DNA from 3 places in the Amphibacillus xylanus NBRC 15112 genome. Region 1 is predicted to be linked to each of the others. Evidence: predicted binding sites of a transcription regulator. Region 1 holds the regulator's gene; each other region holds the start of a gene.
The links. The regulator CtsR, encoded in region 1, represses protease genes until heat stress. The targets are predictions, from matches to a motif close to ATGGTCAATAAAGGTCAAACA.

Region 2: the regulator CtsR is predicted to act here: its motif matches at 2,550-2,570, upstream of AXY_RS03210 (ATP-dependent Clp protease ATP-binding subunit).
Region 3: the regulator CtsR is predicted to act here: its motif matches at 2,419-2,439, upstream of clpP (ATP-dependent Clp endopeptidase proteolytic subunit ClpP).

The regions. Positions count from the first base shown of each region.
Region 1 is NC_018704.1:104,747-108,984, reverse strand. Features, by position in the region: gene AXY_RS00560 (protein arginine kinase) at 1-883, opposite strand, end outside; gene AXY_RS00555 (UvrB/UvrC motif-containing protein) at 883-1,431, opposite strand; gene AXY_RS00550 (CtsR family transcriptional regulator) at 1,459-1,920, opposite strand; gene AXY_RS00545 (MgtC/SapB family protein) at 1,998-2,693, opposite strand; gene AXY_RS00540 (DegV family protein) at 2,795-3,637, opposite strand; rRNA gene rrf (5S ribosomal RNA) at 3,811-3,923, opposite strand; rRNA gene AXY_RS00530 (23S ribosomal RNA) at 4,140-4,238, opposite strand, start outside.
Region 2 is NC_018704.1:632,847-637,084, reverse strand. Features, by position in the region: gene AXY_RS03210 (ATP-dependent Clp protease ATP-binding subunit) at 372-2,492, opposite strand; gene AXY_RS03205 (tetratricopeptide repeat protein) at 2,675-3,988, shown strand; gene AXY_RS03200 (Ppx/GppA phosphatase family protein) at 4,121-4,238, shown strand, end outside.
Region 3 is NC_018704.1:1,912,286-1,916,523, forward strand. Features, by position in the region: gene gap (type I glyceraldehyde-3-phosphate dehydrogenase) at 1-261, opposite strand, end outside; gene AXY_RS09335 (sugar-binding transcriptional regulator) at 295-1,323, opposite strand; gene AXY_RS12815 (hypothetical protein) at 1,821-1,988, opposite strand; tRNA gene AXY_RS09345 (tRNA-Arg) at 2,181-2,253, opposite strand; gene clpP (ATP-dependent Clp endopeptidase proteolytic subunit ClpP) at 2,495-3,076, shown strand; gene AXY_RS09360 (YlbF family regulator) at 3,115-3,462, opposite strand; gene AXY_RS09365 (ISLre2 family transposase) at 3,776-4,238, shown strand, end outside.

The sequences.
Region 1 (4,238 bases):
CTGATAAGCATTTTGCTGCCTCTTTGGATTCTATGACCCGACTATACTTCAAGATACCATATGATCTAAAAATTCGGTCCTCTAAACGAACACCTTGCTGTTGAACTAACAACTGCCTAGCTTCTCTCTCATGGTTAATTAATTGTTTTACTACGCTATGGAGATCTTGAATAATGTCTTCCTCAGTTCTGCCTAATGTCACTTGGTTAGAAATTTGATAGACATTACCATGTGCTTTACTTCCTTCTCCATAGATCCCTCTCACCACTAAGCCAAGTTGATGGATAGCAGGGAGCATTTTTCTTACTTTACCCGTTAATGTTAATGCCGGTAAGTGCATCATCACAGATGCTCGAATACCAGTTCCAACGTTTGTCGGACAACTTGTTAGATAACCTCGATCTGGATCAAAAGCATAATCAATCTTTTCTTCTAACCAATCGTCAATTTTAAACGCTTCTTCTAATCCGCGTTCTAGCTGTAATCCTGGTAAGTATAATTGTAAGCGAATATGGTCTTCTTCGTTAATCATAATTGAAACTTGCTCGTTTTCAGATAGTAGTACACCACTTTCACTTTTTCGCTCAGCTAATAATGGGCTAATTAAATGCTTCTCCACAAGTACTTGTTTTTCTAACGGCTGTACATCTGCCATATCAAAATATTCAAGATTCTTATACGTTGTAAAAGAACGATAATTAAAATGTTCTTTTACCCAATTAGAAACGATTTGTAATTTTTCCTTATCTGCCATTAAAGGAAATGGTACATTTGAAAAATTTCTCGCTAATCGTATTCGAGTACTTAAAACGATATCATGATCTGGCCCTTGCTCTTGCATCCAAGGACTGATTGCTTGATCAATAAACGATTGTAATGACATTATCGATCATCTCCTTTTTGATCAGAAGATTCCCACTCTTTTTCTAGTTGTTTAATTTTATCTCGTAAATCAGCAGCTTCCTCAAACCTTTCCTCATTAACCAATACCTGCAGCTGCGTACGATAATCCTGAATTAACCGTTGATGTTGCAAATGTACATATTGCCTTTTAGGAATTTTACCATTATGAACTGTATTACCACCGTGGACCCTTTTAAAAACTGGATTTAAGTAATCTGAAAATGTCTGATAACATTTTGAACAACCGAACTTACCTGTTTTAGAGAATTGGTGATAGGTCATCTGACATTGTGGACATATCAATTGCTGTTCAACTCGCCCATGTGATTGTGTGTTTGGTGTTGGACTAGTATTAAAATTAAATAAGCCACTTAACAAATCATGGATTGTATATGAATCTTCATCTGCGTCAAAGTAACCCTTTTCTTTAGCACATTGTTGACATAGATGTGCTTCTGTTTTATGCCCATTTAAAAAGTTCGTTAAATGGACAGTTGCTTCTTGCTGTTGGCAGATTTCACATTTCAATTTAGGATCCTCCTTACACATATCAGTTTAATTGTGTTTTAGCGCTCTTAACATCGCAACTAATATTCGTGACCGCAATTCATCTCGAAGAGGTAAATTTAATGCTAAAACCTCTCTGTCAATCGCTCTAATCATTAAATTAGCCTCTCTAACTGAAATATATTCCTGCTCATATAAACGTTCGATAACAGCGATTGCCACACGTTGCTCAACAGTTGGTGTAACCAATTCAATGAGTTCATCAATTAAACGATTTTTGCTATTAACAACCATTCGTTGAATTCTTATATACCCGCCTCCACCACGCTTACTTTCAACGTGGTAGCCTTTCTCTGGAGTAAATCTTGTATTAATAACATAGTTGATCTGAGAAGGAACACAAGAAAATTGTTCAGCAATTTCACTACGTTTAATCTCAACTGTTTTATGTTTATTACGATCAATTATCTGCTTTAAATGCGCTTCAATCACATCAGAAATATTACGCATCTTTTCTCCTCCCGCTTGACTTTGACTATATTTGACTATAACTATATTTTATACTGCTTCTGAACGAGATGCAAATATTACACAACTTCCATATCTTTGACCTGTTTTACTTGATCTATACTTAATAACGCATGATAAAGATCATTGATCACTGTGTTTTTTCCGATTAAAACATCAAAGATAATAACTGTGTTTGCTTGATCCTTCTTTTCAAAGTTAATACTCCTAACTGTTACATCATACGTATTGAATTGAGAAAAAATTTGATTAATTTGTTCAACTTCCGTAACAGTTAACACTAGATTCTTTCTGTTTTCTTTTTTATTAATTAGTTTCTCAACATTATTAAGGAAAAATAAACTAAAAACTATAATTCCAGTTGTTAAAATTGCAATTTCTATCATACCAACACCGACAACTAAGCCTAATCCTGCAACAGCCCAAATTGATGCAGCAGTAGTTAAGCCTTTTACATTCACACCCGTTACAATGATTGTCCCTGCTCCTAGAAATCCAATACCACTAATAACATATGATGGGATTCTTGCTGGATCGAATCTAACAAAATCAGGAACTTCATCGAAATACTTTTGGAACCCGTATAGTGACAATAACATCATTAAACACGAACTTACACCAACTAATATATGCGTGCGAAATCCTGCTGAATGTCTGTTAATTTCTCTTTCAAAACCAATAATTCCAGATAACAACAGCGCCAACAGCAACCGCATACTCATAACAAAAAAATCAGAGTTAAAGATTTCACTCATCCTTATCATCATCCTCCAATCTGTTATCTAAACGACTAAAAATATTAATTTTAAGAAAAATAAATAGATCCCTTTTACGGAAATCTATTTATTATCTCAACTCATTTTCTTAACCAAGCTATAGCCATTGTACCATGACCTGTGTGGATACCTGCAACTGGTACTAACGGTTCAATCTTTATTGCTAAGTCTTTATACAATTTACTGAATTCCAGTTTCCATTGCTCCGCTACTTCTTTTGCACCGGCATGCATAATACCAATTTCCTGAACCGCACCACTTCTATATACGTCACCAACTTTATTAAATAAATGTTGTACGGCTTTCTTATGACTTCTAATTTTCTCTTCTACAATAACTTTACCGTTTTCAAACTGTAAAACTAAATTTATTTTTAGTAAATTTGCAAATACAGCTTGCGTTGTACTTACTCGACCACTACGTTTTAATTGATCTAAACTTTTCGGCAACAAATACATTTCTGCTTTATCTGGATAAGTTTTCAGTGTGGACACGATCTCTTCATAAGACTTTCCTTCTCGCTCCATCTTTAATCCCTGTTTAATCATCTTACCTAAAGCATATGATCCTATTTTCGAATCAATAACCTCTACTGGGAACTCCTCCATCTGCGCAGCACTCATTGAACTTTGGTAGGTTCCTGTCAGCTGACTAGAAGCATGAATAGCAATACCATAATCATATTCACTTTTTAACTTTTTATATAACTCTATAAATTCACCATAAGGAGGCTGACTTGTTTTTGCGCCCTCTCCATACTGTTCTAATAATTTATAAACATCATCTTTTGAAATATCAATATCTTCTCGATAAGATTTATGATCTATAATAACAATCATTGGCAAAACATAAATATTGTTAGCCTCTATAAACTCCTGAGATAAACCACACGTACTATCTGTAATCCAAGCAATTTTTTTCATAAATAGCCTCACTTTTTTTCATAATAAATTATATATTGCTAATAATTAACTATAACATAGATCACCACTATTATATAGTATATAGTTATTTACAGTTATATATCTTTCCAATATACCTTTTTTATAAACACTAAAAAACCTTCAAGATTATATATCTTGAAGGTTTTTCACTTGCTTAGCGACGTCCTACTCTCGCAGGGAAAACCCAACTACCATCGGCGCTGAAGAGCTTAACTTCTGTGTTCGGTATGGGAACAGGTGTGACCTCTTCGCTATTGTCACTAAACCTACAGGTTATATACCCTGAAAACTAGATAAGAAATGCACCTGACAAGTGTCATCAAATTCAATGCTGAACGGTTGGTTCAGCTTTTTAATTAATCTAGCTCAAGCTCCTAATAGCTAGCGTATAGTTAATCCATCCCTTTGCACAGAAATACACTGTGCGACGGTCTGTCTTATCTATCCGTACGCTATTGAACAGTCGCTTTCGCTTTTTGTTTTAGTTAAGTCCTCGATCGATTAGTATTCGTCAGCTTCACATGTCACCATGCTTCCACCTCGAACCTATCTACCTCATCGTCTCTGAGGGATCTTACTC
Region 2 (4,238 bases), 530 kb from region 1:
TAACGATTAGAGCGTTATCTTTAACTTTTACTACTATTTTTTATCTAAACATTAACGATTCGTGCATTATCTTTAACTTTTACCACTATTTTTTGTCTAAACATTAACGATTCGTGCATTATCTTTAACTTTTACCACTATTTTTTATCTAAACATTAACGATTCGAGCATAATCTTTAACTTTTACCACTATTTTTTGTCTAAACATTAACGATTCGAGCTTTATCTTTAACTTTTGTTACTACTTTTTATCAAAACGTTAAAGATCTAACATTTCACAGATAAAAAGACTGCACTAAAGGTCATAGCCTTCGATGCAGTCTTTCTTTTAGAAAATATAAACTTGAAATCACATTAGCAATGTTCAACTATTATCCTTTTTTCACAACAATCTCTTCATCAACTAACTCAACTGTTATCTTACTAACATCTGTTTCATCTAATAGTAAATCAGTTATGCCATCTTCAACCGTTTCTTGAATCACACGACGCAATGGACGTGCGCCATAATCAGGATTATAGCCTTTTTTCGCTAAAAATTCTTTAGCCTCGTCTGTAATGGTTAATTGATAATTTTGCTCACTTAGATGTGCGCTTAACTCATTCAACATTAAATCAACAATCTTAACGAGATCGTCAGTTGATAATGTTTTGAAATTAATAATAGAATCAAATCGATTTAAAAACTCTGGTTTAAAGTAATCTTTTAATTGATCAAGTGTTGATACAGCTTCATTTTGATCTTTATTAAAGCCTACCTGAATCTCTTTAAAACTTGATCCTGCGTTACTTGTCATAATAATGACACAGTCTTTAAAACTAACAGTTCTGCCATGGGAATCAGTTAAATGACCATCCTCCATGATTTGTAAGAACATATGCTGAACATCAGGGTGTGCCTTTTCAATTTCGTCTAGCAAAATTAAACTATATGGATTACGGCGAACTTTTTCAGTTAATTGACCGGCTTCCTCGTGACCTACATAGCCTGGAGGTGATCCGATAATTTTCGATACAGAATGTCTCTCCATATACTCACTCATATCAAGTCGGATGAGCGAGTCTCTTGTACCGAATAACTCCTCTGCTAGTACTTTAGCAAGCTCTGTTTTTCCAACGCCTGTTGGTCCGACAAATAGGAAAGAACCGATCGGACGCGTCGCTACTTTCAAACCAGCTCGACTTCTTCGAATGGCTTTAGCAACTTTATTAACTGCATGATTTTGACCAATTACCTTTTCTGATAATTTTACTGCTAGATCGCGCATTTTAGCTTGCTCATCTGCTTGCATTTTCTGAACCGGAATACCTGTCTTTTCTTCAATAATTTGTTGAATGTCATCAACTGTCACTTCTGTAGACGGACTGTCTTCTAACTCTTTTAATTGTTTTTCAAGTTGTAGCTCTTGATGACGTAAATGTGCTGCCGTTTCATAGTCCTCTTTCTCAGCTGCAGCTGCCTTTTCAACGGCAATCTCTTCTAACCTAGCTTCAATAGCTGATTTATCTGATTCTGCATGCAATAAATTAAGTCGAGCACCTGCTTGATCAATTAAATCAATTGCTTTATCCGGTAAAAATCGATCCTGAATATAGCGTTTTGATAATCGGACAGCATGCTCAATGACTTCATCACTATACTTGACGTAATGATATTTTTCATAGCGATCTTTAATCCCGTTTAGTATTTGAATTGCTTCATCAGTTGTTGGTTCCTTAACAATAATCGGCTGTAATCGGCGTTCTAAAGCTGCATCTTTTTCAATTTGGCGGTACTCTTTTAATGTTGTTGCACCGATTAACTGCAATTCACCTCTAGCAAGTGCAGGTTTTAGAATATTTCCAGCATCCATTTGTGAACCTTCTGCCGTTCCAGCACCTACTAATAGATGGATTTCATCAATAAATAATATTACGTCTTTTCGTTCTTGTAGCTCACGGATCAATTGATTCATCCGTTCTTCAAATTGACCTCTAATTCCTGTATTTGCTACAAGCGAAGCCACATCTAATAAGTATAACTGCTTATTCTTCAGTTTATTTGGCACTTGACCTTCAACTATCTTTAATGCCAGGCCCTCTGCAATAGCTGTTTTACCTACGCCTGGCTCACCAATTAAAACTGGATTATTTTTATTCCGGCGATTTAACGTTTCAATGACTTGTTTAACTTCTAGATCGCGTCCAATGACAGGATCAATCATACCTGCACTTGCAGCTTCAGTTACGTTACGACCAAGCTGATCTAATAAGCCTCCTCCGCTTCGACCAGACTCAGTTCGAACCTGTTGACCTTGCTTAGGCTGTGCACCAAATGCAAAACCACTAAACGGATGGGCGTCTTTGTTGCCAAAAAAGCTTGAAGGGTTCAATGAATTATTTCTAATTTCTTTGTAGCAATCTGGACAAACATGAAGTTGCTCTGTTTCCTGATTAATCTGAAGAGTTAAGTTTATAGTTGCGGGACGTATTTGACACTTTTGACATTTCATCCTTTTCTTCCTCCTTTATTCTTTTTGACTATCTTTGACCTTTCTTACTTATAGTATACTTTGACCTTATTTGACTTTCAAGTTTTTTGCATATTTTAATCAATAATCAACTTATATCAGTTGATTTTTCTCATTTTATGGTATGATATAATTAACAATAGGATGATTAGGAGGCGGTTTAAATGAAATGTAGAATCCAAATTCAGCAGAAACAAGCCACTTTAGATGTCAAACGATTAATCCTGTTTAGAAATTGTCAATTAGTTGAAGCACACGGTCGTTCTGGACAAACCTATTATTTAGTTTTTCATAAGAAACGCTATATAAATACAGTTAAAGTTAATCAATTAAACCCTGATTCCTTTATTGCAAAAGCCATCATGTATGGTCTTATTGTCACTTCACCACATCATGCCATTGATACACTCGTCAATCAACAAACATTTTCATGTATACCACTTAAGAAGATGCTCCAGTCTATGTCCAAAAAGTTGGATCAATTAGATCAAATTATTATCATTACTTATTTCGATCAATTTATTTCACAAGAAAAAATTATCAACCTATTTATCGAGTGTTTCCGTCAGCATCGTCGCGACGGTCAATTACAGCATGCTTTCCAAGTTTTATCCACATTAAAAAATTATCAGCCAGATAATCAGTTTGCACACGATATGTTAGTATCTTTAACGTTTCAAGGCTACCAGGTCCATGAACGTGAAATGTTCGCCTTCAATCCACTAGATCTCGACACACTTGAGTCAATTTATCAATCTGATAGTCGCATACTAGAACGAAGCATTTTAGCAACTGTTCAATTACTAAAAAAATTCTCAAACCACTATTGGCAGCTATTTTTATCAACGCTAGACCCTTTTCCACCGAGCATTCGTGCCGCTACCTTGTATGAAATGTACCTGCAACAGCCGAAGCTAATCAACCATCAACCTTTTTCTGATCAATTGCTCATGTATGTCGATTCAAAGCGATATTTAAAAATACTATTAGAAAAAGATTTCTCTCACCAAGTCAATATCAAAGCATTTATGAGTCACTTAACTCAAGTCGAGCAAAACACCCACTTAACGATTTTCACAAAACATCAAGATCAATTTATTAAACGAATCGACTCATTTCCATGTGAAGAAAAAGAAGTCGTCACAAGAATGATCGTAGAATCTGCACTAAAGTATAAACCGATTGAAGATATCTTGTCTTGGCTAGACAAATTTGACACACCGTTTTATTTCACAAAACACTTAGAATTAATCAAAGAGCTAAAAGAAAATCCAGACAGTCAAGCACAATTAGCAGATATTTATCAGTACTTTAACCACTTTGCTGGTGCGATAGATTGTCTAAAGTGGGAAATCGAATTACACCCAAATAATGAAACGCTTTATAAAAAGCTCATTAGCCTGCTCAAACAAAATGGACAAGTTGAAGAAGCAGAAGCTTATCAAGAACAAATCATTCACCAAATAAAATATTCATAATCGTATTAAAATAAATCATGATTAATATGAGGCGATATGTGGTAAAGCTACTTTAATAGATAAGAGCAGGTGATAAAGGTGAAAAATACAAATGAAGACTACTCAGCGATAATTGATATTGGCTCAAACTCAATGCGTTTAGTCATTTACCAGAAAGAAAAAACTGGCCGTTTATATGAAGTAGAAAATGTAAAAGCTGTTTCACGACTTTCAAACTATTTAGATCATGAGCATAATCTATCTCCTGAAG
Region 3 (4,238 bases), 760 kb from region 1:
CCATGGTAATTTGCTTGCATCTTTTTCTGCAAATGCTTTAACTTCTTTACCATCGATGATTAATGAATCACCTTCAGCTTTTACTTCGTATGGAGCTGTTCCTTGAGCAGTATCATATTTTAAAAGATACGCTAGGTCTTCGTTGCTAGTTAAGTCGTTAACTGCAACTACTTCCATGTTAGTTTCTCCTAATTCTTTAATTCGGCGATATGCCAAACGTCCAATACGACCAAAACCATTAATAGCTACTTTTACAGTCATACTTGTTTCCTCCTTGTAATTAAAAAAATATATTTAAAGGGATGAACCCTTTATTAACATTTTAGCTGCGCCCTCATCTGTAATGAGAACATTACTTCTTCCTTGTTTGAAGAAAGAATGAATGGCTTCTGCTTTTGATTTACCCCCCGCAACAGCGATGACTGTCTGAATATTCGACAGATCCTCTAGTTGCATGCCTACAGTCCTTACCTTATAAACAACTCGCCCATCTCGATCAAAGTAATAGCCAAAAGCCTCACTTACCGCTTTTCCCTTAATCAACTTGTCTAAAACATGCTCTGGGGTTTTTCGTCTCTTTGCCATCGTACATGCATCTCCAATGCCATGCATCACGATATCTGCTTCCTTGATCATTTGTAAAACTTCTTTTACTCCTGGTTCTTGAATGATTGACTGGTATGTTTCTTCACTCAATGGATCAGGAACATAAAGTAAACGATACTCACCATTCATCTTTTTAGCCATTTGAGCACAAATTGTGTTGGCTTGATTTTCCACGCGCTCACCTAAACCACCACGAGCAGGAACGAAAAAACAGTTTGTCCCATTAGTTGATGGCTGCATCATCTCAGCAACCGCTGCCATTGATGAACCACCTGTCACCGCAATCGTATCAGATGGTTTAAGTTGCTTTTTCAGGAAGTCATAAGCACGACGTCCTAAATCGAACTTAACCCATTCATCTTGATCACTATCTCCTGGTGTTATAATTACGTGGTCGAGATTTAATATTTGCTTTACCTTCTCTTCTAATACATCAAAACGATTCATTCTTTCAAGATAAGGTCGTAAAGCAATCATAATCTCTTTACCATGGTTAGTTAGTAAGACACCTTTAGGGCTTACATTCAGCAAACCTTGTTGAGTTAAAAAATCTAATTCATTCCTTACTACGCGCTCTTTCATGTTTATCTGTTCAGCCAGACTTCGCCGACCGATTGGTTGTAGCAAGTGAATGGTGTGTAGGATTCGATATCTTTTTTGCATGGTATCTAACAAGTCAGGACATACTATCATTTGTAAATCAATTAATGAATGCACATAGTAACTTCCTCTCCTGTCTTCATTATCGGGATATAAGGTGTCCCGCACCATTCTTTTTCTGTCCCACACACTGCAAAAAAATATCTCAACAACTAGAGTATAGCAGACACTACAAAATTATACAAGATAAATGTTGTAAATTATTCTTAACAATTCCATTATATTTTGTAGTTGAATTTTACTGTTTTACGCATCCTTTGTTGAGAAATTTTTGTTTTATTTTTTCAAGTGCTTTATGTATATCTAATAGGTAGCCGAAGTAAATAATTAAACCGACGATCAGGATGTATTTTGTAAATACAGAGATCCCGAAGATTTTTTCGAAATGGTTCATCTCCCAAATAATTAGCCAAGAGATAACTAACCATGACAACAATTTCATTTATTAACACCCCATATTTTCTTTACAACCAGTAATCATTATACTAAAATGATTCAGAATTGAGAACAGTTAGAAAAAATAAACCCCTGACAATAATATCAGGGGTGAAATTTTATATTTGATGATCTGGTGTATCTAATTCTAAATGTTCTTCTGAAAGTGGTTCATCAGAAAACTCTTCAGCAAATCGGTGCTTACCGCTTCTTTGAAGTTCTTCTTCTTTTAGGCGTTCGAGACGTTTAAGCTTGTTGCTTTTTCTCAGATCCTTATCGTTCTTCACTATATTTCTCACCCCCACATCAACTAGTTTGACACAAGCAGAATAATCTATGTACATGATTAACGAATATCAATTGGGTATCGTTTGACTATATAATGAAGAAACAAGTTTAATTAACATTTCGGACTATGTTCGCCTAAAAATAAAAAAACTTAAATGAGTAAGTTCCTCATTTAAGTAATTTTTTTCAAGCACGCCCGGAGGGATTCGAACCCCCGACACACGGTACCGGAAACCGATGCTCTATCCCCTGAGCTACGGGCGCATAATTAAAAGTAACAAAAATTATTATAGCGGATTACAGTTAAGTTTTCAATTAAATCTTTTTAAAGATGAAATCAACCAAATTGATTTCAATTCTGCTATAATATATCTAGGTTTATTTTCCCAACAGTTAGGGGAAAATAAGGGTAAGTTTATAAAAGTATTTGATTTGACCTTTACTGACCATTTGGGTAGTATAAAGGTGAAAATGATTTATTTAATAGACATAAGGAGGAACAGGTATGAATTTAATTCCAACAGTTATTGAACAAACAAACCGCGGTGAACGTGCTTATGATATTTATTCTCGCCTATTAAAGGACCGAATCATTATGTTAGGTAGTGCAATTGATGATAATGTCGCTAACAGCATTGTTGCACAATTGCTTTTCTTAGAAGCAGAAAGTCCTGAAAAAGATATTTCAATTTATATTAATTCACCTGGTGGATCAATTACAGCAGGTATGGCAATCTTTGATACGATGCAATTTATTAAGCCTGATGTATCAACAATTTGTGTAGGTATGGCTGCATCAATGGGGGCTTTCTTATTAGCTGCAGGCGCACCTGGTAAACGATATGCACTTCCAAACAGTGAAGTGATGATTCACCAACCATTAGGTGGTACACAAGGTCAAGCGACTGACATTCAAATCCACGCTAAGCGAATTATTGAAATGCGTGATAAGATTAATCAAATTTTATCAGAACGTACTGGACAACCAATTGAAGTAATCGAACGCGATACAGACCGCGATAACTTCATGTCTGCTCAAGCTGCTTTAAAATATGGCTTAATCGACAAAATTATGGAGAAAAAATAAAAATCAAAACCCACTTAAAAAAGTGGGTTTTTTCTGTCTTACGCTTGTTGGCTATATAATTCTTCTAATGGCTTCGTAATCGTGCGGCTAACTTCATTAATTAGGTCATTAACACGTTGCTCTTCTGCCATTAACATAGAAATTTGCTCATGCTGTTGAACTGTCGCAACAACTTTTCGTGCTTTATCTACTTCTTCTTCAGTAATTTCTAGGCCTTGCATTTGTTTTTGTTGAAGTTCAATTTGTACATCACGGAAATTATCAAACAATTTTTTTGCTACCTCGTCATTCATAACCGCTTCATAAGCTGACTTCAAACCTTGGAATTCTTCACTTTCTCTTAGGGCTTGCTCAAGTGCCTGTGCACTCTCTTGAATAGATGACATAATTTTAAATCCTCCTAAATTGTTTAGAACCTGTTACTTTCGTTCATTTCTCACTGTTCAACTATAACAAACTTAAAACAAGAAACCAAATATTATTGGTTATAATTAATATTTTTTCTTTAACTTATCTAACCAGTTCTATATAGTATGAGTAAAATTATTGTGGGCGCAAAAATATATTAACCCCTTCACTAAGTGAAGGGGCCAGCAAGCGATAGCGCGGTAGGAAACAAAGCAAAAGTCATGAAAAAAGGGACACTCCTTGGTAAAATGATAGTCTACTAAAACACCATTACCGAAAGGAGAATCCCTCATGGAAAAGAATATCATAAAATACCCAAATTTAAAACAAATTGAGCAATTGGTTTGGAGACAATTACAAGAAACCTTTGGTTTCGTTATGAAACAGGTCTTGGAGGATATGGACCAACAGATTGCCGATGAACGTGATAAAAAGCGCTATCGTCTTATTGATAAAAGAAAGTTTAATATAGCTAGTCTCTTTGGTGAGATTGAATTATATCGCAATTATTACCTTGACCGATCAACTGGGGAATATGTCTATCTTCTTGATCGTTATCTAGAGTTTGAGGAGGCCGGTTCTTTTAGTCCATTGATTGAGGAAGCTGCCATTGAGCTAGCTGTTAAGGGTCGCTCCTATCGAAATGCAGCTAATACATTACAAACTCTATTAGGTTACCGGGTTATCAGTCATGAGGCAATTCGTCAACACCTATTAGAGGTTACGTGTAAACCTAAAAAGCGTGAACCTATAC